2 regions of the Priestia sp. YIM B13552 genome follow, and region 1 is predicted to be linked to the other one. Evidence: riboswitches for the same ligand, from Rfam matches in the RefSeq annotation. Region 1 holds a riboswitch; the other holds the start of a gene.
The links. Region 1 has a riboswitch for lysine ahead of ACFX40_RS11240 (aspartate kinase). Riboswitches for the same ligand answer to the same signal wherever they lie in the genome.
Positions count from the first base shown of each region.

Region 1 (14,921 bases):
GCGGTTTTTAAATGGTGGATATGAGCATGTCAAAACAGAGTTAACTGAAAAAATGTTAAAAGCTTCAGAAGAACTTGACTTTGAAAGGGCTAAAGAATATCGAGATCAAATTGCTCATATTGAAGCGACAATGGAAAAGCAAAAAGTAACGTTTAATGATTTTGTTAATCGAGATGTGTTTGGCTATTCTTATGATAAAGGCTGGATGTGTGTTCAAGTTTTCTTTATTCGCCAAGGGAAATTAATTGAGCGAGAAGTTTCTATGTTTCCTTTTTATAAAGAGCCAGAAGAAGATTTCTTAACTTTTATCGGTCAGTTTTATGCCAAAAATATTAAGCCAAAAGAAGTGCTGGTTCCAGCAACGATTGATGCAGAGTTAGCTGAGAAATTAGTAGAAGTAGAGGTTCAGCATCCAAAGCGAGGCAAAAAGAAAGAATTAGTAGAACTTGCGTGTAAAAATGCAAAAATTGCGCTCGGTGAAAAATTCTATTTAATTGAACGAGATGAAGAGCGCACGGTTGGCGCAGTTGAACGGTTAGGAGAAGAGCTTGGAATTGCAGCGCCTTACCGGATTGAAGCATTTGATAACTCAAATATTCAAGGGACAGATCCCGTTTCTGCGATGATTGTTTTTGTTGATGGGAAACCGGAAAAGAAAGAATATCGCAAATATAAAATTAAGACCGTAAAGGGACCAGATGATTACAGTTCCATGAGAGAAGTCGTTCGCAGACGGTATTCCAGAGCGTTAAAAGAAGGTCTTCCGCTTCCAGATTTAATTGTTGTAGATGGAGGCAAAGGGCATTTAGCTGCAGTACAGGACGTTCTCGAAAATGAATTGGGACTTTTAGTGCCTACAGCAGGTCTTGTCAAAGATGATAAGCACAGAACCTCCAACCTGATGATTGGTGAGCCTCCTCAAATCATACCGCTTGAACGCAATAGTCAAGAATTTTATTTGCTTCAGCGAATTCAAGATGAAGTTCACCGATTTGCGATTACTTTCCACCGTCAAGTGCGCTCTAAGTCCGCTTTTCAGTCTGTTCTGGACGACATTCCGGGAGTGGGAGAAAAGCGTAAAAAAGCTTTGTTAAAGTATTTTGGTTCGGTGAAAAAATTGAAAGAAGCAACGGTTGATGATATTCGAAATTCAGGTGTTCCTCAAAACATTGCTGAAAAAATTTATGAAACATTACAAAAATAGTCTTGAAATAATAGAAAATATTTGATAAGCTATTAACTAATTTCATACGACACTTCATCAAATGAAGTGAAGATAGAGGTGCAAATTTAATCAGTACGTATCAGGAAGGGTATGAGCCCTTATGAATGAGACGGAAAGGGAAATTTGCCGAAGTGAACATTACCTCATAGTAATGATTGCTGGTTCTGCGTTGAATAAACGTAGGATTGTCAAGATGTAGATTCTTGGAGAGCTATCTCACGGCAGTGGACGGTTATGTTTTATAATTTTCGTTCGTTAAGCAATGAGAGCTCATCTCATTGCTTTTTTTATTGTCTGAGTAAAAAAATTTAGCTTCTCATCATCCTGCATATGCAAATTTATTGAAAAGGAATGAACAAAATTATGGCATTAATCGTTCAAAAATTTGGTGGAACATCTGTTGGTTCTGTTGAACGTATCCAACATGTAGCAAACCGTGTTATTCAAGAAGCAGAGCGCGGTAACCAAGTAGTTGTTGTTGTATCGGCAATGGGCAAAACGACAGATGCACTGGTGAAATTAGCAAGTGATATTACGGACAGTCCAAGCAAACGCGAAATGGATATGCTTCTTACAACTGGAGAACAAGTAACGATTTCCCTGTTAACAATGGCCCTTCAATATAAAGGGTATGAAGCAACTTCGCTAACAGGTTGGCAAGCTGGTATCCAGACGGAAGCAGTTCACAGCAATGCACGAATCCAGCACATTGACACGACTCGTATTCAAAGCCAATTAGATAGAGGCCGAATCGTAGTAGTAGCTGGATTCCAAGGCTGTTCAGAAGATGGAAGCATTACAACATTAGGTCGAGGCGGCTCTGACACTACGGCAGTAGCTCTTGCCGCAGCATTAAAAGCTGCAAAATGTGATATTTATACAGACGTAACAGGAGTGTTTACGACAGATCCGCGCTATGTAGAAGATGCTCGTAAGCTTCACTCTATTTCATATGACGAAATGTTAGAATTAGCTAATTTGGGAGCAGGGGTGCTGCATCCGCGCGCTGTTGAGTTTGCAAAAAATTATCAGATACCGCTAGAAGTGCGTTCAAGCTTAGAAAACGAGAATGGAACGATTGTTGAGGAGGAAGTTTCAATGGAACAAAACTTAGTCGTAAGAGGAATTGCGTTTGAAGATAATATTTCACGAGTGACAATTGAAGGGTTAAACAATGAGTTGCAAACTCTTTCTACTATTTTTACAGCATTAGCAAAAGAACAGTTAAATGTGGACATTATTATTCAAAACGTAACGGCTAATAATCGTCTCTCTATCTCATTTTCTATTAAAACCGTAGACGTAGATGCCGCTCTTGCCGTCTTAAAAGAGTATAAATCTACTTTAGGATATACGCGTATTGAACATGAAAGCGGTCTGGCTAAAGTATCAATTGTCGGCTCTGGCATGATTTCTAATCCAGGCGTTGCAGCCGAAATGTTTGAAGTGCTGGCAGGGGAGAAAATTGAAGTGAAGATGGTCAGCACGTCTGAAATTAAAGTATCTACAGTTGTACCGCACGCTGATATGGTAAAAGCTGTTGAGACGCTTCACGTAGCATTTGAATTAGAAGAGCAGCAAGCAGTGCACGTATAAAGAAGAGAAAAAAGACGTGGTATCTCCACGTCTTTTATATATACGTATTTCCTACTTTTTATAGCGCTCCGCGCGTGTTTCGGTAGGTAAGATATCTTTTCGGTCCCACTGCACGGAAATCAGCACTTTTCCGTTCTTTTCTTTATGTGTTAAGTAGGCTTCTGTTAGGCAGTTGTTTTGACGCTGAATCTGTTCAGCCACAAATCCTGACTCAAGATGAAACGAACAAGTTTCCTGCTGAAATCTTTTGCTGACCACATCACCTGATAACTCAAGCTCGAGTGAATATTTATCTTTTTTTGCAAGCGTCAGTGTTCCCCAGGAAGCTGCTTTAAAAAAAGCGACGATTTCATCCATTGTATTTAATGGGTATTTCCGCGCAAGGTGTTTTCCTGCCCAGTATGAAATGGTATTTGTTTCGTCTCCAAGAAGCTCTGGAATTAACACGTCACGCAAAAGGCTGTATCCGAAATATGAAACGTGATCAAGAGTTCTCTCTGTTTCAGCTGTGACGTTAGGTTCTGATGTTTCCATCGTCTCTTCAAGTTCTTGCTGTGATTCTGTTTGTAAATTGCTCATGCTTTCCCCTCTTTCTTTACTACTATTATATACAAATCTAAAAAACCTCTCACGCATTTTTTTAATAAAATGTAAGAGGATCTTTATTATGGTAAAAAGAGTTAGATGTAAAGATGAAAAATCCATAATATACCTTTTAAAAAGGTACTTTTACCTGTGTAAATGTTTTGTGAACTTGTTTACAATAAAAGCATAAAGTAAACGCTTACTTATTTGTGGCAAGCAATATTATAATAGAAAGAAAAAATCTGTAACATCAATACAGTAAGCGTTAACAAATATAAAATTTTATAAATTTATATTTTATAGAAGATTTAAACATCTTGCCTTGACGCTCTTAATCGATGGGAGTAAAATTAACCTGTCACATACTTTATTAGGAAATGCAAAGGTTTTCATTTCCTGTATTCACGATTAATCTATTTGTCTAGTGGGAGTAAGAAAGTTCTTCACAAACTATGTTCATTTAACTAAGGGGGGTCTACGCAGATGGCGGCAAACAGAGAGTTTCAATATCGGAGAATCCATTCATTACTTGGGGTAATACCAATCGGGATTTTCTTAACACAGCATTTAGTTGTGAATCATTTCGCGACAAAGGGAGAAGAATCATTTAATCAAGCAGCTCACTTCATGGAGAGCTTACCTTTCCGCTATGCTCTAGAAATTTTCATTATTTTCTTACCAATCGTTTTTCACGCAATATACGGTCTTTACATCGCATTCACTGCTAAAACAAACGTTAACAACTACGGTTTTTTCCGTAACTGGATGTTTATCCTTCAGCGTGTTTCAGGTGTAATCACACTTATCTTCATCACATGGCACGTATGGGAAACCAGAATACAAGCTGCGCTTGGAAAAGAAGTAGATTTTCAAATGATGGAACGAATTTTAAGCAACCCGGCAATGCTTGCATTCTACATAGTTGGTGTTGTATCTACGATCTTCCACTTTGCAAACGGTCTATGGTCATTTGGAGTTAGCTGGGGGTTAACTGTAACACCACGTTCTCAAAGAATTTCAACTTATGTGACATTAGCAATCTTCTTAGCACTTACATTTGTAGGTGTTCGTACATTATTCGCATTTGCATAAAATTAAGGTTTTGAAGGAGTGGGGTTCCGATGAGTAACGGAAAAATCATCGTAGTCGGTGGCGGTTTAGCTGGCTTGATGGCAACAATAAAAATTGCTGAGTCTGGCAAGCAAGTAGATTTATTTTCACTAGTTCCGGTAAAAAGATCTCACTCAGTTTGCGCGCAAGGTGGAATCAACGGAGCCGTAAACACGAAAGGTGAAGGGGATTCACCATGGGAACACTTTGATGACACAGTGTACGGCGGAGACTTTTTAGCCAACCAGCCACCTGTAAAAGCAATGTGTGAAGCAGCTCCTGGTATTATTCACTTACTTGACCGCATGGGTGTTATGTTTAACCGTACTCCTGAGGGTTTGTTAGACTTCAGACGATTTGGCGGGACGCAGCATCACCGTACGGCTTTTGCTGGAGCAACAACGGGTCAACAATTATTGTACGCATTAGATGAGCAGGTTCGTCGCTATGAAGTTGCCGGACTTGTGACAAAGTACGAAGGATGGGAATTCTTAGGTGCTGTTCTTGACGATGAGCGCAGCTGTCGCGGAATTTCTGCACAGAATTTAAAATCAATGGAAATTAAAACGTTCCCAGCTGACGCGGTTATTATGGCTACAGGTGGACCTGGGATTGTCTTTGGAAAATCGACGAACTCAGTTATTAATACCGGTTCAGCGGCATCTATCGTGTATCAGCAAGGTGCATACTATTCAAACGGAGAGTTTATTCAAATTCATCCAACTGCTATCCCAGGAGATGATAAGCTTCGTCTTATGAGTGAATCTGCTCGTGGAGAAGGCGGACGCGTTTGGACATATAAAGACGGTAAACCTTGGTATTTCTTAGAGGAAAAATATCCTGCGTACGGTAACTTAGTACCTCGTGATATTGCCACTCGTGAAATTTTTGACGTCTGCGTAGCCCAGAAGTTAGGAATTAACGGAGAGAACATGGTTTATCTGGACCTTTCACATAAAGATCCAAAAGAGCTAGACATTAAACTTGGAGGTATCATCGAAATCTATGAAAAATTCATGGGCGATGATCCGCGCAAGGTACCAATGAAGATTTTCCCAGCCGTACACTATTCAATGGGCGGTTTATGGGTGGATTACGATCAAATGACAAATATTCCTGGCTTGTTCGCAGCTGGTGAGTGTGATTATTCACAGCACGGAGCGAACCGTTTAGGAGCAAACTCCTTATTATCAGCTATTTATGGTGGTATGGTTGCTGGTCCTAAAGCCGTTGAATACATCAATGGTTTAGAAAAGAGCGCAGATGCTATTTCTTCAAGCGTATATGATCGTCATGTGAAAGAAGAAGAAGAGAAATGGAACAATATCATGAATCTTCAAGGCACAGAAAATGCATACGTTCTTCATAAAGAGCTAGGGGAATGGATGACTGACAACGTGACAGTCGTACGATACAATGACAAACTGTTAAAAACAGATGAAAAAATTCAAGAATTAATTGAACGCTATGATCGTATTAACATTAATGATACGGCTAAATGGAGTAATCAAGCGGCAACATTTACTCGTCAGCTGCAAAACATGCTTCAGCTTTCACGTGTTGTAACGCTAGGAGCTTACAACCGTAACGAAAGTCGCGGTGCCCATTATAAGCCAGATTTCCCAGATCGTAACGATGAAGAATTCTTAAAAACAACAATGGCATCTTTTGTGGATAAGAAAACGGCTCCTTCTTTCCATTATGAAGAGGTAGACGTATCGTTAATCAAACCGCGTAAGCGCGACTACACAAAGAAAAAAGATGAAAAACCAAAAAAACAACAAGAGGGGGTTCGTTAATCAATGAGTGAACAACAAACAGTCCAAAAGACAGTGCGCTTCATTATTACACGTCAAGATTCAGCTGAATCTGCTCCTTACAATCAGGAGTTTGAAATTCCGTATCGTCCGAATATGAACGTTATTTCAGCACTGATGGAAATCAGACGTAACCCTGTTGATGCTTCAGGTAAAGAGGTTGCACCGATAAACTGGGAAATGAACTGTTTAGAGGAAGTATGCGGAGCCTGTTCAATGGTCATCAACGGTAAACCTCGTCAGTCATGTACGGCTCTTGTTGATAAACTAGAACAGCCAATTCGCTTACAGCCAATGAAAACATTTCCGGTGGTTCGTGACTTGCAAGTAGACCGCAGCCGTATGTTTGATTCACTAAAAAAAGTAAAAGCCTGGGTTCCAATCGATGGCACATACGATTTAGGGCCAGGACCGCGTATGCCTGAAAAGAAACGTCAGTGGGCCTACGAGTTATCCAAATGTATGACATGTGGCGTTTGCTTAGAAGCTTGTCCAAACGTAAACGACAAGTCAAACTTCATCGGTCCAGCACCGCTTTCTCAAGTTCGCTTGTTTAATGCCCATCCAACCGGTGCGTTAAATAAAGGAGAACGTTTAGAGACGATTATGGGTGATGGAGGACTAGCGAACTGCGGGAACTCTCAAAACTGCGTTCAATCATGTCCAAAAGGAATTCCATTGACTACTTCAATCGCAGCTTTGAACCGCGATACAACAATTCAAGCATTCAGAAGTTTCTTTGGTAGCGATCAAGTATAATCACTCAAAACCTCTCCACGCGGAGAGGTTTTATTTTGTCTATGACGAACGGAGGAAATACAGATGAATAATATTTCGTATATTGAAGACATGGATCATTGGAAAGAGTCATTTTCGTTTAAGCAGGAGATCAAGGTAAGATTTTCAGAAACAGATATGTTTGGGCATTTAAATAATACGGTTCCTTTTGTTTATTTTGAACAAATACGTACGGAATTCTTTCACCATATTGGCTTTATGCAAAAGTGGACGAGTGAGCATGAGGGAACGATACCGGTGGTGGCTGATTTGCAGTGCGATTATGTCAAACAAGTGTATTTTGGCAACGTGCTATCTGTTTTTGTAAAAGCTCATAGAATTGGACGTTCGTCGGTTGATTTACACTATATGATTCAAAATAAGCAAAAAGAGGTTGTGCTCACCGGGAGAGGAACAATGGTGCAAATTTCTAAAGAAACAGGAAAAAGCGTGCCTTGGGATGAAGAGATGAAAAGGTGTTTATCAAATATATGAAAATGGCTTGAAGGCTCTTTCTTCAGGCTTTTTTCTTTTTTAAAGGTAAAAAAGAGTTTTTTGCATATTTTTTCTAAAACTAGTAACCGCGTAGGCATACCGCACATAAGATATGTTGACTAAATTTACACCCATCCGATAGTTCAACTCAGGATCAGGCAAGGAGGGTTACATTGAAAGAAAAAGAGTTTCAACCTAAACCGCTACTTACAAAGCGTGAACGAGAAGTATTCGAGCTTTTAGTACAGGACAAAACAACAAAAGAAATCGCGAGTGAACTATTCATTAGCGAAAAAACAGTTCGAAATCATATTTCTAATGCGATGCAAAAGCTTGGAGTCAAGGGGCGTTCTCAAGCAGTCGTAGAACTCCTTCGAATGGGAGAACTTGAACTATAACATGAGCTGGCTTTCTTCTTAGAAAGCCAGCTTTTTGTATATTTTTTTAAGTGTCGCATACATATCTAAAAAGAATGGCGTTAAGAAAATATTATAAAAAAGGTAAATCTTTATAAAAAAAACTTATTGCTTGAAATTGAATTTCAGAGTACGTATACTTTTAAGTAAGGAGATACTAGTTCAGAAGAAAGAGAGGTGAGATGATGAAAAATGTATGGATGAGCTTATTGTTATGCATGATATTCTGTTTGCCTTTTGCGAGTTTGCCAGATAAATTTATTGATAACGACTTTGAAAAAGTGAAGGTCACAAAAAGTTCGGTTCAGCATTACACCGATATTGTGCACATGTCTCCAGGAGCTAAGCACAGCGTTAAACAAATAGGATCCCTCATACAAAGCGCGATAGTAACTTTTGCTTTAGTATGGACGAGTGCCAAACTCATCATTCCAACGCATCAAATTGCGTATTTTATCCTCAAGAAAACACTTTTTTATCCGAAAATCTTTCAATCAAGTTACCTCAATTAAATAAAAAAGGTTGAAATTTCAACAGCCTTTTCTTCAAACCTAAAATTACCAACTATTCTTAGGCTTATTTGCTATGCGGATTTTCTATGCAGATAACGCGACAAAATTAAAAAATTCTTTTTAAAAACTTTATAGGAGTGATCATTCGATGATGATTAAAGAAACGGAGTTACCAGGAATCGGCCGTAAATTTGAAATTGAGACAAGCGGAGGAAACCGCGTAGTCGTTATCATTCATGATGATGGACGACGTGAAATCTACCACTTCGATCAAAAAGATTTAGAAGAAAGCATTTTTGACATTACGTTAACAGATACGGAATCAAGACAGCTAGCGGCAATTTTAGGCGGCATGATTTACAAGCCAAAAGCAATGGAAACCATTGAAGTGGCATTCAATGACTTAGTTATTGAATGGTACAAAGTTGAAAAACAAGCGAAAGCTCACAGTAAAACAATTGGTGAAATTGACGTTCGCAGCAACTATGATGTCACTATCATCGCCGTCATTAAAAACACGCAAAAAAAATTATCCACACCAGGACCAGATACGTTAATTGAAGAAGGAGATACGCTTGTCATCTCTGGTGAAAGAGGAAATTTAAAAACGCTCATTAAAGAATTGCTTTCACAAGGAGGTAGTTCATAATTGGATCATTTAGTATTTGAAGTTGGGACAGCTTTGTTACTAGTTGCTTTAGCGGCTATACTAGCACATAAATTTAAATTTACGATTATTCCATTCCTCATTCTTTTGGGCATGGCGGTTGGTCCCCATGCTCCTGAGTTTGGCTCATTCAGTTTAAAGTTTATTGAAAGCCAAGAGATTATTGAATTTATGGGGAGAATTGGAGTTCTCTTTTTACTGTTTTATTTAGGATTAGAATTTTCAGTTGGAAAGCTAATTAAATCAGGTAGGTCCATCGCGGTGGGAGGATCTATTTATATTTTAATTAACTTTACTTTAGGATTATTGTATGGATACCTGACAGGAAATCCTCTTCTTGAAGTGCTGATTATCGCTGGAATTATTACGATTTCGTCCAGCGCAATTGTCGCAAAAGTATTGGTTGATTTAAAACGAACAGCGAATCCAGAAACGGAACTGATATTAGGGATCATCATGTTTGAAGATATTTTCTTAGCCGTTTATCTTTCTGTCGTTTCAGGGTTGGTGCTTGGAGACCACGGATCGCTTGCTGGATCTTTAACATCTATTTTAATTGCGTTTGGCTATATGATGCTGTTCTTTATCATTGCTCGAAAAGCCACGCCGCTACTAAATAAACTTTTAAATATTTCATCAAACGAAATCTTTATAATCGTCGTGTTTGCGGTATTGTTTTTTGTGGCAGGCTTCTCAGAAACAATTCACGTGGCAGAAGCAATTGGTGCGTTATTGCTTGGACTTGTCTTTTCTGAAACGGAACATCGCGATCGTATTGAACATCTTGTCGTACCATTTCGTGATTTCTTTGGAGCTATCTTTTTCTTCAGCTTCGGGTTAAGTATTGATCCTCTCACACTGTGGGATGCAGGCTGGCTTGCGCTTGGCGCAGTTGCGCTTACGATAATTGGTAACTTTACAGCCGGTATGATTTCAGGAAGAAAAAGCGGGCTGTCACATAAGGCCTCTACCAACATTGGGTTAACGATTATGTCACGAGGCGAGTTTTCGATCATTATGGCTAACATTGGAATTGAAGGAGGATTATCTGCAATTCTTCAGCCATTCGCCGCGCTTTATGTACTGATTTTAGCTATTATTGGCCCTTTGTTAACGAAGGAGTCTAAGCATATATACGGATTTTTAAACTCGGTATTTAAATGGAAAAAACCAAATCCTCAAGAATCAAAGTGATAAAATATATAAAACACAGTTGACAAATCGGATTAATATGATAAAATTCAAAATAATCCAATAACAAATCAGTTAAATATAGCAACGGGCTGATCGGTCAACCGAAAGCTCCTACCTTTTTCAGGTAGGAGCTTTTGTGTTTTTAGATGAACGAGCTTTTGATTTAAAAATTCAAGGAGGAGGAACTGCTGTGAATGTTGTCATTCAATCTGTTAACAGATCATTTCAAAAAGGAGAACAAGTAACTCAAGCATTGCGAAATGTAAATCTTACGATTAATAAAGGTGAATTTATAACCGTTATTGGTCCGAGCGGATGTGGAAAAAGTACGCTGCTTAAAATGATTGCAGGACTTGATATGGATTATGAAGGGCGTATTGAAATAAACGGGAAGCACATAGGCGGACCTAGCATTAAACAAGGAATGATCTTTCAAGAACACCGCTTGTTCCCATGGCTTAATGTGGAGCAAAATATAGCGGCTGACTTATCGCTGAAAGATTCGAACGTTCGGCGCCGCGTAGATGAGTTAATTGATATTGTCAGGCTGAAAGGATTTGAAAAAGCTTATCCTCGAGAATTATCTGGAGGGATGTCTCAACGAGTCGCTATTGCGCGTGCTCTTTTAAGAAATCCAGAAGTTTTATTGTTAGATGAACCCTTCGGTGCATTAGATGCTTTCACTCGCACTCATTTGCAAGATGTGCTGCTAGACATATGGAAAAAAGAAAAAACAACCATGATTTTTGTTACCCATGATTTAGACGAATCCATTTACTTGGGTACTAAAATTGTGATTATGAGTGCCAGACCAGGAGAAATTAGCCGGGTCGTTCCAGTAGAAATTAGTCATCCGCGAAAAAAGACAGAACCACCTTTTCAGCAGCTGAGGCAGCAAGTACTGAAAGAATTTGAAGAAGCAGGAGAACATTAAAGATTCAATAAGACAGAGAAGGAGACAGAACAGATGAAAAAGCTACTTTTAACTGCAGCTATTGTACTTGTTCTCGCATTGGCTGGGTGCGGGACGAAAGAAAAAGCGAGCGGAGAAGATTCAAAAAACGTTACGATTAATATTGGTATCCAACAAAGCTTAGGTCCTTTAATGCTGGCACAAAACCAAAAATGGTTTGAAAAAGAATTTAAAAAAATAGGTGTAAATGTCAAATGGACAGAGTTTCAAAGCGGTCCTCCGCAATTTGAAGGTATAGCATCTGGACACTTGGATTTCGGCCAAGTTGGAAATTCACCGGTTATTTCTGGTCAAGGGGCAGACATTCCGTTTTTAGAAATTGCTAATTCCAGCGACGGGTTGAAAGGAAACGCTATTTTAGTAGGGAAAAACAGCAAGATTAAAAGCATAAAAGATTTAAAAGGTAAAAAGATCGCGGTTGCGAAAGGAAGCAGCGGTTTTAATTTATTGTACAGAGCTCTTGACCAAAATGGGTTGAAGCCAAGTGATGTAAAGATTATTCAGCTTCAGCCAGACGAAGCTCAGCCAGCATTTGAAAATGGGTCAGTGGATGCATGGTCAATCTGGGAACCGTTTATCTCACTGCAAAACTTAAAAAATGAAGCTCGTATTTTAGCAGACGGCGATTCATTAAAGGTTGCTTCACCAGGTTTTACTATTGTAAGAGAAGGCTTTGCAAAAGATCATCCAGAGTTAGTCGTTAAGTTTTTACAAGTTTATCAAAAAGCGCTTGAATGGCAAAACGAACATTTTGAAGAATCTGTGGATATTTTAGCAAAGCAAAAAAATCTAGATAAAGACGTAGTAAGACAAGTGTTAAAAAATAATCCTGCCTATAATCGCCCAACTTCTAAAGAAATTATTGCAGAACAACAGCGAACAGCTGATTTTCAACAATCTTTAGGCGTTATTAAAAAGAAAATTGATACTGGAGATGTTGTTGATAATTCATTTATTGAAAAAGCATTAAAAGAAAAATGAGGTGATGAAAATGAGTAAAACATCTGTGGTTTCAGGACACGTCCAGTCTTCAGCAGCTCACTTGCAAAAAGTGAAAAAAAGAAAGGAAGAAGTGAAAAATAAGCAGGGAATTTTCCTTCGTTCTCTTGTCGTGCCACTTCTGCTTATCGTGGTGTGGCAAATCATTGGTTCCGCGGGCTATGTATCTAAAACTGTTCTTCCTACACCTGTTGATATTGTACTTTCTTTTAAACAACTCATCGTATCGGGGGAACTTGGAGCTAATCTTCAAATCAGTATTTTGCGTGCCGCCATAGGTTTTGCCGTTGGAGCTGGACTAGGGTTACTATTTGGTGTAATTGTCGGTTTCTCAAAGAAAACGGAGCACTATATGGATCCATCTATTCAAATGCTTAGAACTGTTCCACACCTTGCATTGGCCCCTTTATTTATCTTATGGTTTGGCTTTGGTGAAATTTCAAAGATATTGCTAATCGCAAACGGTGCATTTTTCCCAATCTATGTTAATACGTATCTAGGCATTCGCGGCGTTGATTCGAAATTATTTGATGTTGCTCGTGTTCTTCAATTTAGTAAATGGAAACAAATCACAAAACTTATTTTACCAGCTGCTCTTCCTAATATTTTACTTGGTGTCCGGTTATCTTTAGGTATTGCATGGCTCGGACTGGTAGTTGCTGAATTAATGGGAGCAAGTGAAGGTGTAGGATACATGATTATGGATGCTAGACAGTTTTCTCAAACGGACGTAGTTTTTGTCGGAATTATCATTTTTGCTGTTGTAGGCAAATTAACCGATTCATTTGTTCGAGTATTAGAAAAGCGTCTTCTTAAATGGAGAGACAGCTACGCAGGTGAAAAATAAAAGAAGGATTTATACACGTATTAATCCTTGTAAATCTATCAGTTTTATAAGCGAAAAGGAGAGATGATAATGAGCCAGGTTACAATTATTACAGGAAGCCCTTCAAAGCAATCAAGGTCAGCTGCTTTAAGCGAGTATATTGCAGCATATCTACAAGATGAAAAATATGAAGTGAAAACCGTGCATGTCCGTGACTTGCCCGCTGAAGACTTAGTATATGCTAACTTTTCTAGCCCTGCGATTCAAGAAGCTCAAAAGAAAGTCGCAGATGCTGATGCCGTTATTATTGTCAGCCCAATCTATAAAGCTAGCTACACAGGAATTTTAAAAACATTTTTAGATTTAATACCTGAAAAAGGTTTTCACAATAAAACCGTGCTGCCGATAGCTACAGGGGGAACCATTGCTCACCTACTGGCTCTTGATTATGTATTTAAGCCGACTTTATCCGTTTTAGGGGCTACTGCTCTTATTCATGGAGTTTATATTGTTGATTCTGAGGCGGCTTATACGAAAGAAAATGAAATTGAGTTTATTGCGGAAGAAGCAGAAGCGAGAATTAAACGTTCATTAAAAGAGCTGGGATATCATCTAGAACAAACGAAAAGGAGTGTTGAATCATGAAAATACTATGGTTTATTCCTTCCCATGGAGATGGAAGATATTTAGGGACAAATCGAGGAGGTCGTTCAGCAGACTATTCATATTTTCGGCAAGTTGCTCAAGCAGCTGACCGTTTAGGGTTTGAAGGAGTTTTGATTCCAACGGGGAAATCATGCGAAGACCCTTGGCTATTAGCTGCTTCACTTATACCTGAAACAGAGCGTTTGAAATTTTTAGTAGCTGTACGTCCCGGCATTATGGCCCCTTCCGTGGCAGCGCGCATGACCTCGACTCTTGATCGAATTTCAAACGGTCGTTTACTAGTTAATGTAGTAGCAGGAGGAGATCCGGCAGAATTAGCGGGAGATGGCCTTTTCTTATCACATGATGAACGTTATGAAGCTGCGGATGAATTTTTAGATGTGTGGAAAGGGTTATTGGCTGGAGATACGGTTAATTATGAAGGAAAACATATTCATGTAGAGAACAGTGAGCTGTTGTATCCACCTGTTCAAAAACCTTCTCCACCTATTTATTTTGGCGGATCTTCACCCGCCGGACAAAAAGTTGCAGCAAAACATTCTGACGTGTATTTAACATGGGGCGAACCTCCTGAACAAGTAAGAGAAAAAATAGCGGCTGTGAGAAAGCAAGCAGAAGCAGAAGGCAGAACCGTTAAGTTTGGGATTCGTTTGCATATTATTGTACGGGAAACCGAAGAAGAAGCTTGGCAAGCAGCCGATCGATTAATTCAGCATTTGGACGAAGACACGATTCAAGCAGCACAGCGTACTTTTGCTAGGTATGACTCAGTCGGGCAGCAGCGAATGGCGAGCCTTCATAGAGGAACCCGAGAAGAACTTACGATTAGCCCTAACTTATGGTCAGGTGTAGGGCTCGTCCGGGGAGGTGCAGGAACTGCACTAGTAGGCAGTGCTGAAAATGTAGCGAAACGAATAAAAGAATATGAAGCTTTAGGAATTGAATCTTTTATTTTATCAGGCTATCCGCATTTAGAGGAAGCTTATCACGTAGGAGAGTTATTGTTCCCGCTTTTAAATATTGATGACGGTGAAGGAAAGAGTAAAAGCATCGGTGAGATTAT
Region 1 covers NZ_JBHZOU010000002.1:989,407-1,004,327, reverse strand. Annotated here, with positions in the region: gene uvrC (excinuclease ABC subunit UvrC) at 1-1,204, shown strand, start outside; lysine riboswitch at 1,270-1,447, shown strand; gene ACFX40_RS11240 (aspartate kinase) at 1,589-2,821, shown strand; gene ACFX40_RS11235 (YslB family protein) at 2,873-3,400, opposite strand; gene ACFX40_RS11230 (succinate dehydrogenase cytochrome b558 subunit) at 3,890-4,498, shown strand; gene sdhA (succinate dehydrogenase flavoprotein subunit) at 4,528-6,315, shown strand; gene sdhB (succinate dehydrogenase iron-sulfur subunit) at 6,319-7,092, shown strand; gene ACFX40_RS11215 (acyl-CoA thioesterase) at 7,156-7,605, shown strand; gene gerE (spore germination transcription factor GerE) at 7,779-8,003, shown strand; gene ACFX40_RS11205 (hypothetical protein) at 8,204-8,533, shown strand; gene ACFX40_RS11200 (cation:proton antiporter regulatory subunit) at 8,682-9,182, shown strand; gene ACFX40_RS11195 (cation:proton antiporter) at 9,183-10,394, shown strand; gene ACFX40_RS11190 (ABC transporter ATP-binding protein) at 10,585-11,328, shown strand; gene ACFX40_RS11185 (aliphatic sulfonate ABC transporter substrate-binding protein) at 11,362-12,348, shown strand; gene ACFX40_RS11180 (ABC transporter permease) at 12,359-13,213, shown strand; gene ssuE (NADPH-dependent FMN reductase) at 13,283-13,837, shown strand; gene ssuD (FMNH2-dependent alkanesulfonate monooxygenase) at 13,834-14,921, shown strand, end outside.

Region 2 (14,921 bases), on a different contig from region 1:
CAGAATAATTCCAAGTTCCCACATCATTTCAGGATCTGCAATAGGTACGGTAGTAATATTGGGATCTTTCACTTTGGTATAAAGCGATTCGGGTAAAATAGCAATACCTAGTTCTGCCGCTGTTAATTCAATAATTAAATCCCATTGAGAACTTTTATACGCTATAGAAGGCACAAAGCCTGATTTTAAAGCATCTTGAATTAACCGGTCGTGCAGCGTAAATTCTTCACTAAACATAATGAATTTTTCATGCTCCAATTCTTTCATCCAGACGGAAGAACGTTTCGCTAAAGGATGGTTTTTATGCGCGTATAAAAGAAATCTCTCCTTAACGAACGGGTATACGTGAAAATGTTCATCATGACCGCTTGTAAGAGGAAGCATAACAATCCCCATATCTACACCAGCCTCTTCCACAAGTGCTTCAATTTTTTTTGCTCCAAATTCAATAAGCTCTAGAGATACTTTAGGGTATTGTTCATTAAATGCTTTTGCAATCTTCGGGAAAAACAAGGTCCCGATGAGCGGAGGGACTCCCATCTTGATTTGCCCTGTTTGCAAGTTCATTAAATCTCCCAACAAGTGAGGCATGTCTTTTAACACCGACAGAGCTTTAGTTGCTTGGTGATACACAACTTCTCCTGCATCGGTTAGCTTTAATTCTCTTGTTGAACGATCAAGAAGCTCAAATCCTAGTTCATTTTCTACTTTTTTGACGGCTTTACTTAAAGCTGTTTGTGACAAATGAACTTGCAGCGCTGCCTTTGTAAAATTCTTATGATTCGCTACCTCTATAAAGTATTCTAAGTCTCTGATTTCCATGTGAAACTCCATTTCTGCAAACTGCTTATCCTTTTTCTTTACTCTTTATTTTAACCATTAAATTATTTACTGTAAATGCGCTAATTAAAAAGGGGGAGGATATATCCAATGAATAAAACCAGGGAAAGGAAATGAACTAAAATTTCTGTCGAAATTGATTGATAAAACGCATAATCTTTTTATAGAGAAACATAGATTTTGCTGCTAGCTGATGAGGAATATAAAGATTTTTGCATGTACGTTCGGGCAAAAATGCAAAACTTATCAAAATAACTGAAAGTCCAAAGGCTGCGGCTGTAATCTCTAGCCAAGAAAACATCATATCATTCCTCCTTTTACAAACCTATTAATAGAATATGTAAAAGTTTGAAAGGAGGTTGTACGATAGACCTATAATGAGCGGAGTTATAAAGTTCTCTCTAAAAATAAAATGACGTTAAAGAACGCAGGTGCTGCGCTCTTTAACGTCATTTTATTTTCGCTCTTCAGCTTGATGTTCTTGTTTGTTTTGCTCAGTAAGACGTTTTTGATGAGCTTTTGTTTCTGCGCTTACATGATTCGCATCATTCGGTTGATTTTTCTTTGAACCTCCTGCAGCGTTACTCATTAGACGACACCTCCAGTTCGGTTATGAAACATACCTATAGAATGTACGTATTTACAGACTTTATACACCGCTATCAATATTACTGCACACGAAAAAAGCAAAGGGAGAGTCACTAAACTGTTCCCTTTGCTTTTTTGCTAGGCGACTTTATCGGTGGTGATAATTTTGTTAATCCAGTCTTTTCCTTCTGTAAACCTTGTAACAAGCATCGCTGTTACTGTATTTCCCGTACTGTTTAAAAGCGTAGCAGGGGCGTCAATAATTGTGGAAATGACCGCAATAATGGGCAGAACTTCTGGCGAAAATCCGTAAATTGTAATGATTAACATTTCGCCAATCATACCGCCTCCAGGGATTGCTCCCATTACGGCTCCAACTAAAAAGGCTACGCCTAATATGCTCAAAATACTCGTAGCAGACGTCATATCTTTGCCAAACAAACTGAATAAGAAAACAATTTTTAGAATACCACCGATAACAGAACCATCTTTATGGGTGTTTGCTCCTAATGGAATCACCGTTTCAGCAATATCCAGCGGCACACCCATTTTCTTTGTTGCATCTAAATTGACTGGAATAGATGCAGCAGAAGAACAGGTAGCAATAGCGGTGATAGAAGGAGCAGCTGCATTTTTCCAAAACAGCTTAATTCCTGCTTTACCGCCAGCAATCCATGCATATAGCGTAAAGAAACCGAAATAGTAAACGATTGCAATTAATAAATAAAGAATAAATGCTCTAGCGTACCCTTGTAAGATCTTTGGTCCAAGTTCTCCTACTACAGTAGCAAAATAGCACCCTAAACCAATTGGAGCATAGTACATCACAATTTTAACAACCTTCATCGATACTTCTTGACCGGAAGTCAGAAATTTCGCCATAGGCTGTCCTTTTTCGCCAGCCATCGTTGTAGCAATACCGAAAATAACGGCAAAGACAATTAATTGTAAAATGTGCTCTTTCGAAAATAACTGAACAAAATCAGATACAGTAAATGTACTAACAAGCTGAGTTAAAAGCGTCATTTTTTCAGCTGTATTTTCACTGTCACCCATCAATTCTTTAATGGCAGAAGTATCTACATTATGTAGCGGATTGTAAAGTGATGCGCCTAAAAAGCCTAAAACGGCTGAAACAGCAGCAGTGGCGATAAACACAACGGCGATACCTAGCATAATTTTACCAAGACGCTTCATTTCATTCATGTTTGCGATCGCCGAAGCCACACTAAAAAAGACAAGGGGAACGATAATCATGAACATTAAATTAAGAAACAAATCACCAAAGGGCTTTACGACTGCCACATCGGGCCCGATAGCATATCCTGCTATCCCGCCAATTAAAATAGCGAGAAGCAGAATAAGCGATGATCTGTACGTTTTAAATACACTTAAAACCATAGTTAGATTTCCTCCAAACAACAATAGCTTCTTTACTACGCAAGAACAGCTATTATTTGCTCATTGCATACGTAGTAACGACTGGCTTTACATCTTTACGCACCAAATCTTCGTATGTTTCTCGCTCTACAGCAAGACGAGCTTCTCCATTTTTTACAAATACAACAGCAGGGCGCGGAATACGGTTGTAATTGCTAGCCATTGAATAGTTGTAGGCACCTGTAGAGGACACTGCTAATAAATCTCCTTGATTAACGTGCGGTAAATCAATATCCCAAATAAGCATATCTCCTGATTCACAGCATTTACCCGCAATTGATACTGTTTCATCTTTTTTATCCGTCACTCTATTAGCCAAGACAGCTTCATGTTTTGCATCGTAAAGAGCAGGACGGATATTATCGGTCATACCGCCGTCAATTCCTACGTATTTTCGTACACCTGGAATCTCCTTCGTTGATCCAATTGTATAAAGCGTTGTACCTGCTTCTCCTACGATGCTTCTTCCAGGCTCAATCCAGACTTCTGGAAGGGTATAATTCTGTTCAGTTAACGTGCGGCTTAGCTTTTCTGTCAGTGCATCTACATAATACTCAACTGGAAGAGGAGAGTCGCTTTCGGTATAACGAATACCAAAACCACCACCTACGTTTAAAACTTTTACTTCAAATTCCATTTTATCACGAATGCTGAATAAGAAATCAGTTAAAATATCAATGGCGCGAGAAAAACCATCTACTTCAAAAATTTGCGAACCAATATGACAATGAATGCCTAAAAGATCGTAGTAAGGCTTTTCTAACGCAGAACTTACCGCTTTCATGGCTTGGTCATTGGAAAGCCCAAATCCAAACTTGGAGTCTTCCTGTCCGGTCATAATATATTCATGTGTATGGGCTTCAATCCCTGGAGTAACACGCAGAAGAATAGATGCTTTCTGTTTGCGCTCAGCTGCTAAGGCATGCAAAACTTCAAGTTCGGTAAAGTTATCAACAACAAAACAGCCAATATTCGCATCAAGAGCCATTTCCATTTCTTCAATCGTTTTATTATTGCCGTGAAAATGAATGCGTTCAGCTGGATATCCAGCTTCAAGCGCTGTAAATAATTCGCCTCCTGAGACCACATCTAGTGACATATCAAGCTTCGTTAAAAGGCTAGCCATTTCCATACAAAGAAAGGCTTTCCCTGCATAGGCGATTTGATATGAAAATCCGCTTCTTCGAAAGGCTGAATGGAAGGCCTTGCATTTCGTCTCAATTAATTCTTGATCGTAGATGTATAGGGGAGTGCCGTATTGTTTTTTCAGTTCGACCGTATCGCACTGCCCAATTTCTAAATGATTGCTGCTGTTAATTTTACTCGTTCCATGTAAGTACATAATCCGTATCCCTCCATTTAAATCATTCAACTATAACTTTGATGGTCAGTAGAAAAACACAAAAAAGACCCGTGAAGTGATGTTCACGCGTCTTGGTTTCATAATAATAAAATATTATTACATTCTAGGCATCAACATCTCTTCAATAGCTCTCCACAAACCAAATGGTTTGTGACAGCTCAGCATTTATTCAATACTGAACCAGTATATGAACACAATGGATGTTTATATACTTCGGCACGAAATCCCTTTTACTTATCTTCACAGACTCCATTAGTCTCCAATAAGTGACTCTTGATTTCATGCACCTCTATTCTCAGAGAGGAAAATTATATTTAAATGTAATTTCTATTATATTTCCTTTTCCTCCGTCTAGTCAATGAAAAGTTAAGGCATAGGAATATCAAAAAGAATAAATAAGAAAGCTATAAAGCTTCCAGATAGAACCCAAGCACCCAGCGCTGTCTTCTGATGAATGACTAAAAGTGAGAACGTGACAATATTGAAGAGAAAAGAACACAGCAGCGACCATCCATAATGATGAGTAATACTGTGATTAACATAAGCAATGAACTCAATCACAGTAAATAAAAGCGCCCACAAAAGAATCCACCACAGCCGGCCGCTTACATGCAGCGGCAGCCTTCCTAAAAAAACCGGTATAACAACCGGATAAATAATTAAGGTTATTCCAAGGGAAACCATTAGGTGATCGGGTAGAAAAAGGTGATCAATACCAACAGGGTGAAATACCCATACGCGGTGATGAAACAGCAGTACTTCATAAAGCAAATTCCCCGTGACCCAAAACAGCAAAGTAGGATAGTATTCTTGATACCTGCGCCACTTGCCAAATAGTAAACCAAGAATGATAAAAAATAACACAAATGAAGATTGCATACGCTCTCCTTAAAATAATGGTTATTTCTTTTTATTTACATATTATAGAAATTTTATTCTCTTTGCTTTTATTCAGAAACTATAATAGAAAAGCCATAAGCAGCAGCGTTAAAGACGTACTACCACTATTTGTGGCTTTCTTCACGCTGCTATAATCTTCGTAAAGGAACTTCTACCGCTTTTGTTTACGAGATGAAAGGAGCTGCTATATGTTAAAGTCAGCAAGACGTAAAAATAAGCTCAAAATAGCTTCGCCTAGTATGTGACTTCTTTTTTTGCTATGCTAAAATTGCACACATATAGCATAAGAATACTAGAAGAAAGAAAAGGGTGTTTTGGTATGAAAACATACATCGTAGTTGGAGCTGGGATACTTGGAGCTTCTACAGCATATCATTTAGCAAAAGCAGGAGCAGATGTGACATTGGTAGATCGTAAGGATGCTGGTCAAGCTACTGATGCAGCAGCAGGAATTGTTTGTCCATGGCTTTCACAGCGTCGAAATAAAGCATGGTACCGCTTAGCAAAAGGCGGCGCCAAGTACTATCAAACATTAATTCAGCAATTAGAAGAAGATGGAGAAACCGATACGGGATATAAGCAAGTGGGAGCAATTAGCTTACATACTGATGAACAAAAGCTTGAAAAAATGGAAGAACGAGCATATAAACGTCGGGAAGAAGCTCCCGAAATAGGCGAGATTACATGTTTATCCGCTAAAGAAACACAGGCTTTGTTTCCGGTTCTTTCGGAAGAATACAGTTCAGTTCATATTAGTGGAGCCGCTCGCGTTAACGGAAGAGCTCTTCGAAACGCACTTGTGAATGCAGCGAAGAAAAACGGTGCAAAAATAATAGAAGGAAACGCAGAACTTCTTTATGAAAATAATCGAGTAACGGGCGTTGCCGTAAATGGACAAACCCTTCTAGCAAGTACAACAATCGTGACAGCAGGAGCCTGGGCAAATCAATTACTAGAGCCTCTTGGAGTGAAATTTTTAGCAAGCTTTCAAAAAGCGCAAATTGTCCACTTGCACCTTCCAGATTTAGATACAAAAGACTGGCCCGTTGTGATGCCTCCAAGCGACCAATATATTCTTTCGTTTGAACAAGGTCAAATTGTCATAGGAGCAACACATGAAAACGACACGGGTTATGACTTGCGAGTAACTGCTGGGGGGCTTCATGAGATTTTTTCAAAGGCCTTATCAATTGCTCCCAGCTTAACAGAAAGCACAGTCTTAGAAACAAGGGTAGGGTTTCGACCATTTACTCCAGGCTTCTTGCCAGTCATTGGGGCTCTTCCGGCTTACGAAGGAATACTAGTAGCCAATGGTCTCGGAGCTTCAGGCTTAACGTCGGGTCCTTATCTTGGTTCAGAGCTTGCTAAATTAGCACTTGAAATGGAAATGGAAATTGATCTTAGCGACTATGATGTAAGAGGAGCTATCGAGTCTTAAGCAAACAGAATGAATGAAAACAAATAGAAGTTCGCAAACTACAACTACTATATGATGAAAGGAAGTAGATTGTTTGCGAAAGATTATGATAAGTGCAGCAGCAGCTTTTTTATTTATGAGCGCGACGCCTGTATTAGCGGAAAACAATCCTCAGCCAGAAACAAAAGACGTGCAGCTGACGTCTCAGCAAAAGCAGGAACTGTCCGTGCTGTACAAAGAAATACTAGCAAAAAAGAAAGAAATACTTTCAAAATATGTGGAGTACGGCGTGTTAAGCAAAGCGGAGAGTCAAAACATTTCTTCGCATATGGAAAATCGTTATCAGCATATGGAGAAAAATGGTTTTGTTCCGAAGCGACACTGTCATAAAATGCATCATTCAAAGTAATTCATATTCACATAAAAAAGCGCCTTTACAGGCGCTTTTTTATGTGAATGAATGGAAAATATCCGCTTCTTTATCTAGTAAATTCTAAAATCCTCATGTAAAATTAAGAGAATGAGAACGAGTAGGAAAGATGCTAGTGAGGGGTAGGTAAATATGAACGATGAACGAAAATAAGAAAATAGTCCGATTACATGCAGAAAATCATTCAGCTGAGGCGCTAGGAATCATATTTGCTTACAAACAAAAAGATGACCATCTTGTTTACAGTATGTATCAAGGTGAAAGCGTTCATGAGCAAAAAATCCCTCTGGAAGAATGGGTCTCGTATGAGCATTTTTTCGAAGCACTAAATAAAAAGAAAAAGCTTATGTACGAGCTTCAAATAAATGATAAACGCTATGTAGTAAACTTAACCCCTTTATCTTACACAGAAAAGCCTGAAATCATGGGACATTGCGTGAATATAACTAGTTATCAGGAGAAAAAAGAACAGATTCAGCCTTTTATTTATCATAACGCAGATGCTGTTGCTGTCGTTGACTTAAAAGGTAAAACGCTTCAAGTGAACCCTGCGTTTGAGAATACATTTGGCTGGACGTTTGAAGAAATTTATCAAAAGCCTCTTCCGATTATACCTTCGTTTTTAAAGGAGCCAGTGTGGGAACTTCATAAGACCATTCAATCAGGTGAATCGAAAACGGAATTTGAGACGGTCAGACAGCATAAAGACGGTCATTTAATTAATGTAAGCGTCACACTATTCCGCGTTGAAAATATGAATGATTGGCCGCTATGCATTGCTTTTGTCTATCGAGATATAACATCACGCAAGCAGGCCGAAACGGCTTTAAAAGAAAGTGAAGAACGCTACCGAAGCTTGATTGAGTTATCGCCGGAAGCGATTATCGTTCATAGTGAAGGGAAAATTGATTACATCAACCCTGCAGGAGCTAAAGCGCTAGGATACAAAAGTCCTCAAGACGTATTAGGAGCTTGTGTTTATCAGTTTGTTCACCCTGACTACTATGATGTTGTAAAACAGCGAATTTATCGAATGAAAACAGAAAATAAATCTGTAGACCTACAGGAAGAAAAGTTTATTCATAAAGACGGTCATACGATTGATGCCGAAACCATTGCCTTTCCTATTCCCTATATGGGAAAGCAGGCCATTCAAGTTTTGTTTCGTGATATTACAGAACGTAAAAAAACTGAAAAATTGCTGCGTGAATCCGCTCAGCTTTCCTTAGTCGGACAGTTAGCCGCTGGTATTGCTCACGAAATTCGAAACCCTCTGACGGCGGTAAAAGGATTTATACAGTTATTAAAAGAAACGAGCGGTCAGCCTTACTATGTAGAAATGATAAATCATGAGTTAGATAGAATTGAATTGATTACCGATGAGTTCTTGAGTCTTGCAAAGCCTCAGGCGAAAACCTACAAAGACAAACATGTCCAAGATATTTTAGAGAATACTTTAAAGCTAGCTGAGGTGCAGGGGATTACAGAGAAAATTCACGTAAAAAAAGAAATTGATCTTCATCTTCCTCTCGTATTATGCGAAGAAAATCAGTTGAAACAGGTGTTTAGCAATATATTTAAAAATGCAGTCGAATCTATGCCAAGTGGAGGAACCGTAACGATTCAACTAAAAAGGTTTAATCAGGAGAACCTTGTTGTCCGGTTTAGCGACGAGGGGCTAGGCATCACGCAGGAAAGAATGCAGCATTTAGGAAAACCTTTTTATAGTACCAAAGAGAAAGGAACGGGGCTTGGACTGATGGTGTGCTATAAGATCATTCGAGAACATAGAGGAGAAATTAACTTTGTAAGTGAGCTTGGAAAAGGAACTACCGTAGACATTCTTTTGCCTTTTAAAAAGTAGATTCTACTTTTATAAGCATGAAACCTTTTCTAAAGGGGAATACATGTTAGTGAACGAATAATGAGGTTAAAATTAGGAGGGAATAAGATGGAACGCATTGAAACGGGAGAGATTTTTACAATTTTAGATGAAAATGATCAAGAGCAAGATATTGAAGTGCTTGGAAAAATGACGATTGAAGGGCACGATTATATTGCCGTTGCGTTTGTGGAAGAAGTTTTAATTGAAACAGAAGAAGAAATTGATGTTTTCTTTTTGAAAATTGAAGATGATGGTGAATGGTCTTCAATTGAAGATGACGAGGAGTTTGAAAAGGTATCAGCCGTATTTGAGGAAATGACATCCGCGTAAAAAGAGAGGTTAAAACCTCTCTTTTTTTATTTTAAATAATATAATATTTAGAATTTTTCTAAAAATATCTTGCTGAATTATTTCCCTTCATTTATGATGAATATGTAACATACCAACCGGTTAGTAAGTAAATGAAAGCGAGGGACTACCGTGTATTTTTCTTACTCTGACAAAGTAGTGAAGCTGCAAAAAGAATTGACCTCTTTTATGGAAGAGCATATTTATCCAAATGAACGGCTATACGAACAACAGCTGAATGAACAGCCGTCTAGATGGTCAGCTGTTCCTCCGATCATGGAAGAGTTAAAAGAAAAAGCAAAGCAAGCTGGATTATGGAACTTATTTTTGCCAGAAAGCGAATACGGAGCGGGTCTAACAAATGTCGAATATGCCCCTCTTTGCGAAATTATGGGCCGTTCTATTATTGGACCAGAAGCTTTTAACTGCGGAGCTCCTGACACCGGCAATATGGAAGTACTGGTTCGATACGGAACGCCTGAACAAAAAGAAAAATGGCTAAAGCCGCTGTTAAATGGAGACATTCGCTCCTGCTTTTCTATGACAGAGCCGGATGTAGGTTCTTCTGATGCGACAAACATTCAGTGCAGTATTGTAAGAGAAGGCGATGAATATGTGATCAACGGAAGAAAATGGTGGTCTTCAGGTGCGGGAGATCCTCGCTGCAAAATTGCTATTGTCATGGGAAAAAGCGATTTTACCGCATCTAAATATGAACAGCAGTCTATGATTCTAGTTCCATTAAATACTCCCGGAGTTAAAATTGAACGAATGCTTCCAGTCTTTGGATACGATCACGCTCCTCATGGACATGCTGAAATTCATTATGACAATGTGCGTGTGCCAGCGTCTAATATGCTTTTAGGCGAAGGAAAAGGGTTTGCTATTGCTCAAGGCAGATTAGGGCCTGGACGTATTCATCACTGCATGCGGCTAATAGGAGCAGCTGAAAGAGCGCTTGAAGAATTATGTAAGCGTATTCAAAGTCGTTCTACGTTTAATAAGTTGCTTTCTCAGCAAGGGGTTATTCAAGAATGGGTGGCAGAGTCGCGTATTGAAATTGAGCAAGCTCGCTTATTAACATTAAAAGCTGCTTATATGATGGACACAGTTGGAAATAAAAAAGCGCGGAAAGAAATTGCTATGATTAAAGTAATGGCTCCTGCTATGGCTTTAAAAGTCATTGATCGCGCTATTCAAGCATTTGGAGCAGCAGGTGTTTCAGAAGACACGCCGCTTGCGGCACTTTGGGCAAATGCCCGCACTCTACGCCTTGCTGATGGTCCAGATGAAGTGCACAAAGCACAGCTTGCAAGGCTTGAGCTAAAACCCTATCAAGAAAAGGAGGCAACCTATGCACATAAAGGACTTGTTTGATTTAACTGGCAAAACAGCTATTATTACCGGCGGAGGCAGAGGGTTAGGAGAACAAATGGCAGAAGGGCTTGCAGAAGCAGGAGCAAACATTGTTCTATGTTCGAGAAAAAAGGAAGCATGTCAGCAAGTAGCCGACCGATTGGCCCGCCTCGATGTAAAAACGCTCGCCTTAACTTGCGACATCAGTCAACCTGAAGATATTAAAAATGTCGTGCATCAGACAATTGAAACATTTGGACGTATTGATATTTTAATTAATAACAGCGGAGCTACGTGGGGTGCTCCGGTTGAAGAAATGCCTCTTGAAGCATGGAAAAAAGTGATGAATATTAATGTTACAGGAACGTTTTTAATGTCCCAAGAAGCTGGAAAAGAAATGATTAAACAAAAAGCTGGGAAGATTATTAACATTGCTTCGATTGCCGGTCTTGGAGGAACGGATCCTCAGTACATGGATACAATCGGGTACAATACGAGTAAAGGAGCGGTCATTACGTTTACGAAAGATTTAGCTGTCAAATGGGGACAGCATAATATTCAAGTTAATGCGATTGCGCCGGGATTTTTCCCTACTAAAATGTCAGGTGCGATTATGGAACAAGGCAAAGATTATTTTCTAAGTCAAACCCCTTTAAAACGCTTTGGCTCCGACGCTGATTTAAAAGGAGCCGCTGTTTTTCTTGCTTCTGCGGCGTCTAATTATATTACGGGAGATATTCTGACAGTAGACGGTGGAGTTCATGCTATGTGAATAAGAAAGGAGTAACTTGATGGAAGACGTTAAAAAATGGTTTACACCTTATCCAGAAGCCTACACTCATGACATTCACATCGAAGATATTTCACTATTTGATATGCTGAAAGAAACAGCCGAACGTTATCCTGCTCACACGGCAACGCGCATGTATCAGCATACGTTAACGTACCAGGAGCTGTATCACTCAGTTCGCGTATTTGCAGGAGCACTCCAGAAAAAAGGGATTAAAAAAGGAGATCGTGTAGCAGTTATGCTGCCAAACTGTCCGCAATATATAATAAGCTATTTCGGCATTGTAGCAGCGGGCGGCATTGTTACTCAGGTCAATCCTATGCTTGTCGAACAAGAGCTAGAGCATATTTTAAACGATTCCGGGGCAAAAAAAATAATTCTACTCGATGATTTTTATACGAGACTTCAAGAAATAAGAAATCGCGTTCATATAGAAGAAGCGATAACTGTCAGCTTGCAAAAACCTTTTGTTCCTACATCACCAGACCTTTCCTTCCTAGATTTTTTAACCATAAAACATGAATTTAATCAGCCGGTCATCCATCCATCACACGATATTGCTGTTCTTCAGTATACGGGAGGAACGACCGGACCATCTAAAGGTGCGATGCTTACACATACAAACATTTACACAAACGCAGTTCAATCATACGAAATATTTAAGCATGATATTGAATTAGGAAAAGAAAAATGCTTAACCGTTATTCCATTGTTTCACGTATTTGGCATGACTTCCTGTATGCATTTATCAATTCTTTGCGGAAATGAAATATTGCTATTGCCGCGTTTTGATTTGGAAGAAGTACTAAATACAATAAAAAAAGAGCAGCCTAGTATTTTTCCCGGTGTTCCAACTATGTATGTTGCTATTACCAATCATCCTCAGGCAGAAGAATACAACATCGAAAGTATTCGTATCTGCAACAGCGGCAGTGCGCCGATGGCTGTTGAGCTGATGAAAGAGTTCGAACGAAAAACGGGCGCTAAAGTGTTAGAAGGGTACGGGCTATCAGAAGCATCTCCTGTGACGCATTGCAACCTGCCGTTTTGTGAGAGAAAGCCAGGTACAGTCGGACTTGGCGTTCCGCAAACTGCTTATAAAATTGTTGATGTGGCTACAGGAACAAAAGAACTGCCAAGAGGAAAGCTTGGAGAAATAGTAATTAAAGGCCCTCAAGTTATGAAGGGCTATTGGAATCAACCTGAAGAGACGGCTCACGCGCTTAGAAACGGCTGGCTGTACACAGGAGATATTGGACAGATAGATGAAGACGGGTATTTATCCATTGTTGATCGTAAAAAAGATATGATTATTGCGAGTGGTTTTAATGTGTACCCTCGAGATATTGAAGAAGTTTTATATGAACACAGCCACATTAAAGAAGCCGTTGTAATTGGTGTGCCGCACCCTTACAGAGGAGAAACCATTAAAGCGATTTTGGTAGTGAAAGATGGGAAATCTCTTTCCGAAGAAGAGCTTACTTCTTATTGTCGACAGCACCTTGCCGCTTACAAAATTCCGCGAATCTTTGAGTTTCGCGCTGAGCTTCCTAAGACTAATGTAGGAAAAATTTTACGACGGGCACTACGAGAAGAAGTGGTGAAAGAAACGATGTAAATAAGCTGAACATAAACAAACTTTTTCAAAAGCTCCCTCTAAGCCATGGTATAATTTGTGAAAATGAGAAAAGACAGAGAGGGTTTGACGATGAAAGATTTGATGATGGAACGAAGCATTCAGCTTTTTGCTCAAAAAGGTTTCAAAGAAACGTCTATTCAAGATATTGTAAATGAATTAAACGTCACAAAGGGAACGTTTTATTATTATTTTAAAAGCAAACAAGAGCTTTTAATGGATATTCACCTTCAATATATTGAAAGATTAATAGAAAACCAAGAGACGATTCTTGCAGATAAGACAACATCTTATCCAGAAAAGCTTCACAGCATTATTTTTAAACTTGTTCATGATATTGAGAAAGAAGGTCTTCGAGCTAAAGTGTTTTTTCGAGAGATGCGTCATTTGAGTGAAGAACACTTAGAACAAATCATTCCAAAACGCGATCGTTTTAAAGAAAACGTACAGGAAATTATTGAAAAAGGCATGGAAGCAGGGCAGTTCCGTTCAGATTTGCCTTCAGATATCGTGACGCTAGGCATATTAGGAATGACAAATTGGAGCTATTTTTGGTTTCAGCCAGATGGTGAAAAGACAGATCGAGAAGTTGCGGCTATTTTTTATAAGATGCTGATGAAAGGTATTGAGTCATAGTAGCTGCTAGGCTAGACAGTGCTCGTAAAAGGCGGGAAAGTACAAGCCCTTTCTCTCCTTTTATATTAAAAGGAGGCTATAACATGAATAGTAAAGATATACAGCGTATTGCTGTTATTGGAGCAGGACAAATGGGACATCAAATCGGTATGCTTTGTGCACTCGGAGGATATGAAACAATTATTCAAGATATGAATGAACAATCACTCATTGATGCAAAAGACAAGCTGGAAGCAATTATAGGCAAGTGGGTTCAGAAAGGAAAAATCTCTTCTGAGGCTAAGGAAGCCGCATTCCGAAGATTGTCTTTTACAAACACATTAAAGGAAGCAGTTTCAAATGCTGATTTTATAATTGAAGCTGTGGTAGAAAAGTTAGATGTAAAACAAAGTGTCTTTAAAGAAATAGATGAGTACGCACCAAGTCACGCCATTTTAGCGTCGAATAGTTCAACAATTGTTAACTCGCTTATTGCAAGTGCAACAAACCGTCCAGAGCAAATCGTTAACATGCATTTCTTTTTCCCTCCCCTTGTAATGGACTGCGTAGAAGTTGTGATGAGTGAAAAGACAAGTGAAAAAACAGCTCAAACGACAATGGATGTTTGCAAGCAAATTAATCGCACAGCAGTCCTTCTGAAAAAAGAAATCTCAGGTTTTATTGCTAATCGAATTTTAGGAGCGTTGCAAAAAGAAGCCGTTTTCCTTTATGAAAATGGATACGCAGATTTTGAAGACATTGATACGATTTGCAAAAAAGCGCTCAATCACCCGATCGGTCCTTTTGAATTGATGGATCTCTCGGGAATTGACGTCGGATATTTTGTGATGCAGCAGCGCTATAGCGAAACGGGGAATCCGGAGGACAAGCCAGCTGCGTGCATTGAAGAAAAAGTTCAAAAAGGCGAGCTTGGACGTAAAACAGGAAAAGGTTTTTACACATACCACACACAAGGAGTGAAGTAATGATGAAAAAATTTGTACGTGTTGAAAAAGAGGAGAAAACGGCAATTGTAACCATTGATAACCCGCCTTTAAATGTAATGAGCCAGGCTGTTGTGCAGCAGCTTGAAGAAACGTATGAAGAGCTTAGTAAAGACCCTGATGTCATTACAATCATTTTAACAGGAGCGGGCGACCGGGCCTTTATGGCTGGAGCTGATATTAAAGAGTTTCCTCAGTTAATGGGGCAAAGCGGCATTAAAGAAGAGTTTATGAAAACCCATCGTGTTTTGCAAAAACTTGAAAACATTGAAAAACCAACAATTGTCGTGTTAAACGGTTTAACGTTTG
Region 2 covers NZ_JBHZOU010000003.1:447,289-462,209, reverse strand. Annotated here, with positions in the region: gene ACFX40_RS14495 (LysR family transcriptional regulator) at 1-822, opposite strand, end outside; gene ACFX40_RS14490 (hypothetical protein) at 959-1,144, opposite strand; gene ACFX40_RS14485 (hypothetical protein) at 1,295-1,429, opposite strand; gene ACFX40_RS14480 (dicarboxylate/amino acid:cation symporter) at 1,567-2,829, opposite strand; gene lysA (diaminopimelate decarboxylase) at 2,882-4,210, opposite strand; lysine riboswitch at 4,349-4,531, opposite strand; gene ACFX40_RS14470 (CBO0543 family protein) at 4,598-5,110, opposite strand; gene ACFX40_RS14465 (NAD(P)/FAD-dependent oxidoreductase) at 5,451-6,569, shown strand; gene ACFX40_RS14460 (YckD family protein) at 6,643-6,957, shown strand; gene ACFX40_RS14455 (PAS domain-containing sensor histidine kinase) at 7,118-8,842, shown strand; gene ACFX40_RS14450 (DUF1292 domain-containing protein) at 8,930-9,193, shown strand; gene ACFX40_RS14445 (acyl-CoA dehydrogenase) at 9,344-10,588, shown strand; gene ACFX40_RS14440 (SDR family oxidoreductase) at 10,566-11,339, shown strand; gene ACFX40_RS14435 (long-chain-fatty-acid--CoA ligase) at 11,359-12,975, shown strand; gene ACFX40_RS14430 (TetR/AcrR family transcriptional regulator) at 13,066-13,629, shown strand; gene ACFX40_RS14425 (3-hydroxyacyl-CoA dehydrogenase family protein) at 13,713-14,594, shown strand; gene ACFX40_RS14420 (enoyl-CoA hydratase) at 14,594-14,921, shown strand, end outside.
Region 2: linked by a shared signal. The riboswitch ahead of lysA (diaminopimelate decarboxylase) and the one ahead of ACFX40_RS11240 (aspartate kinase) in region 1 are both predicted to bind lysine.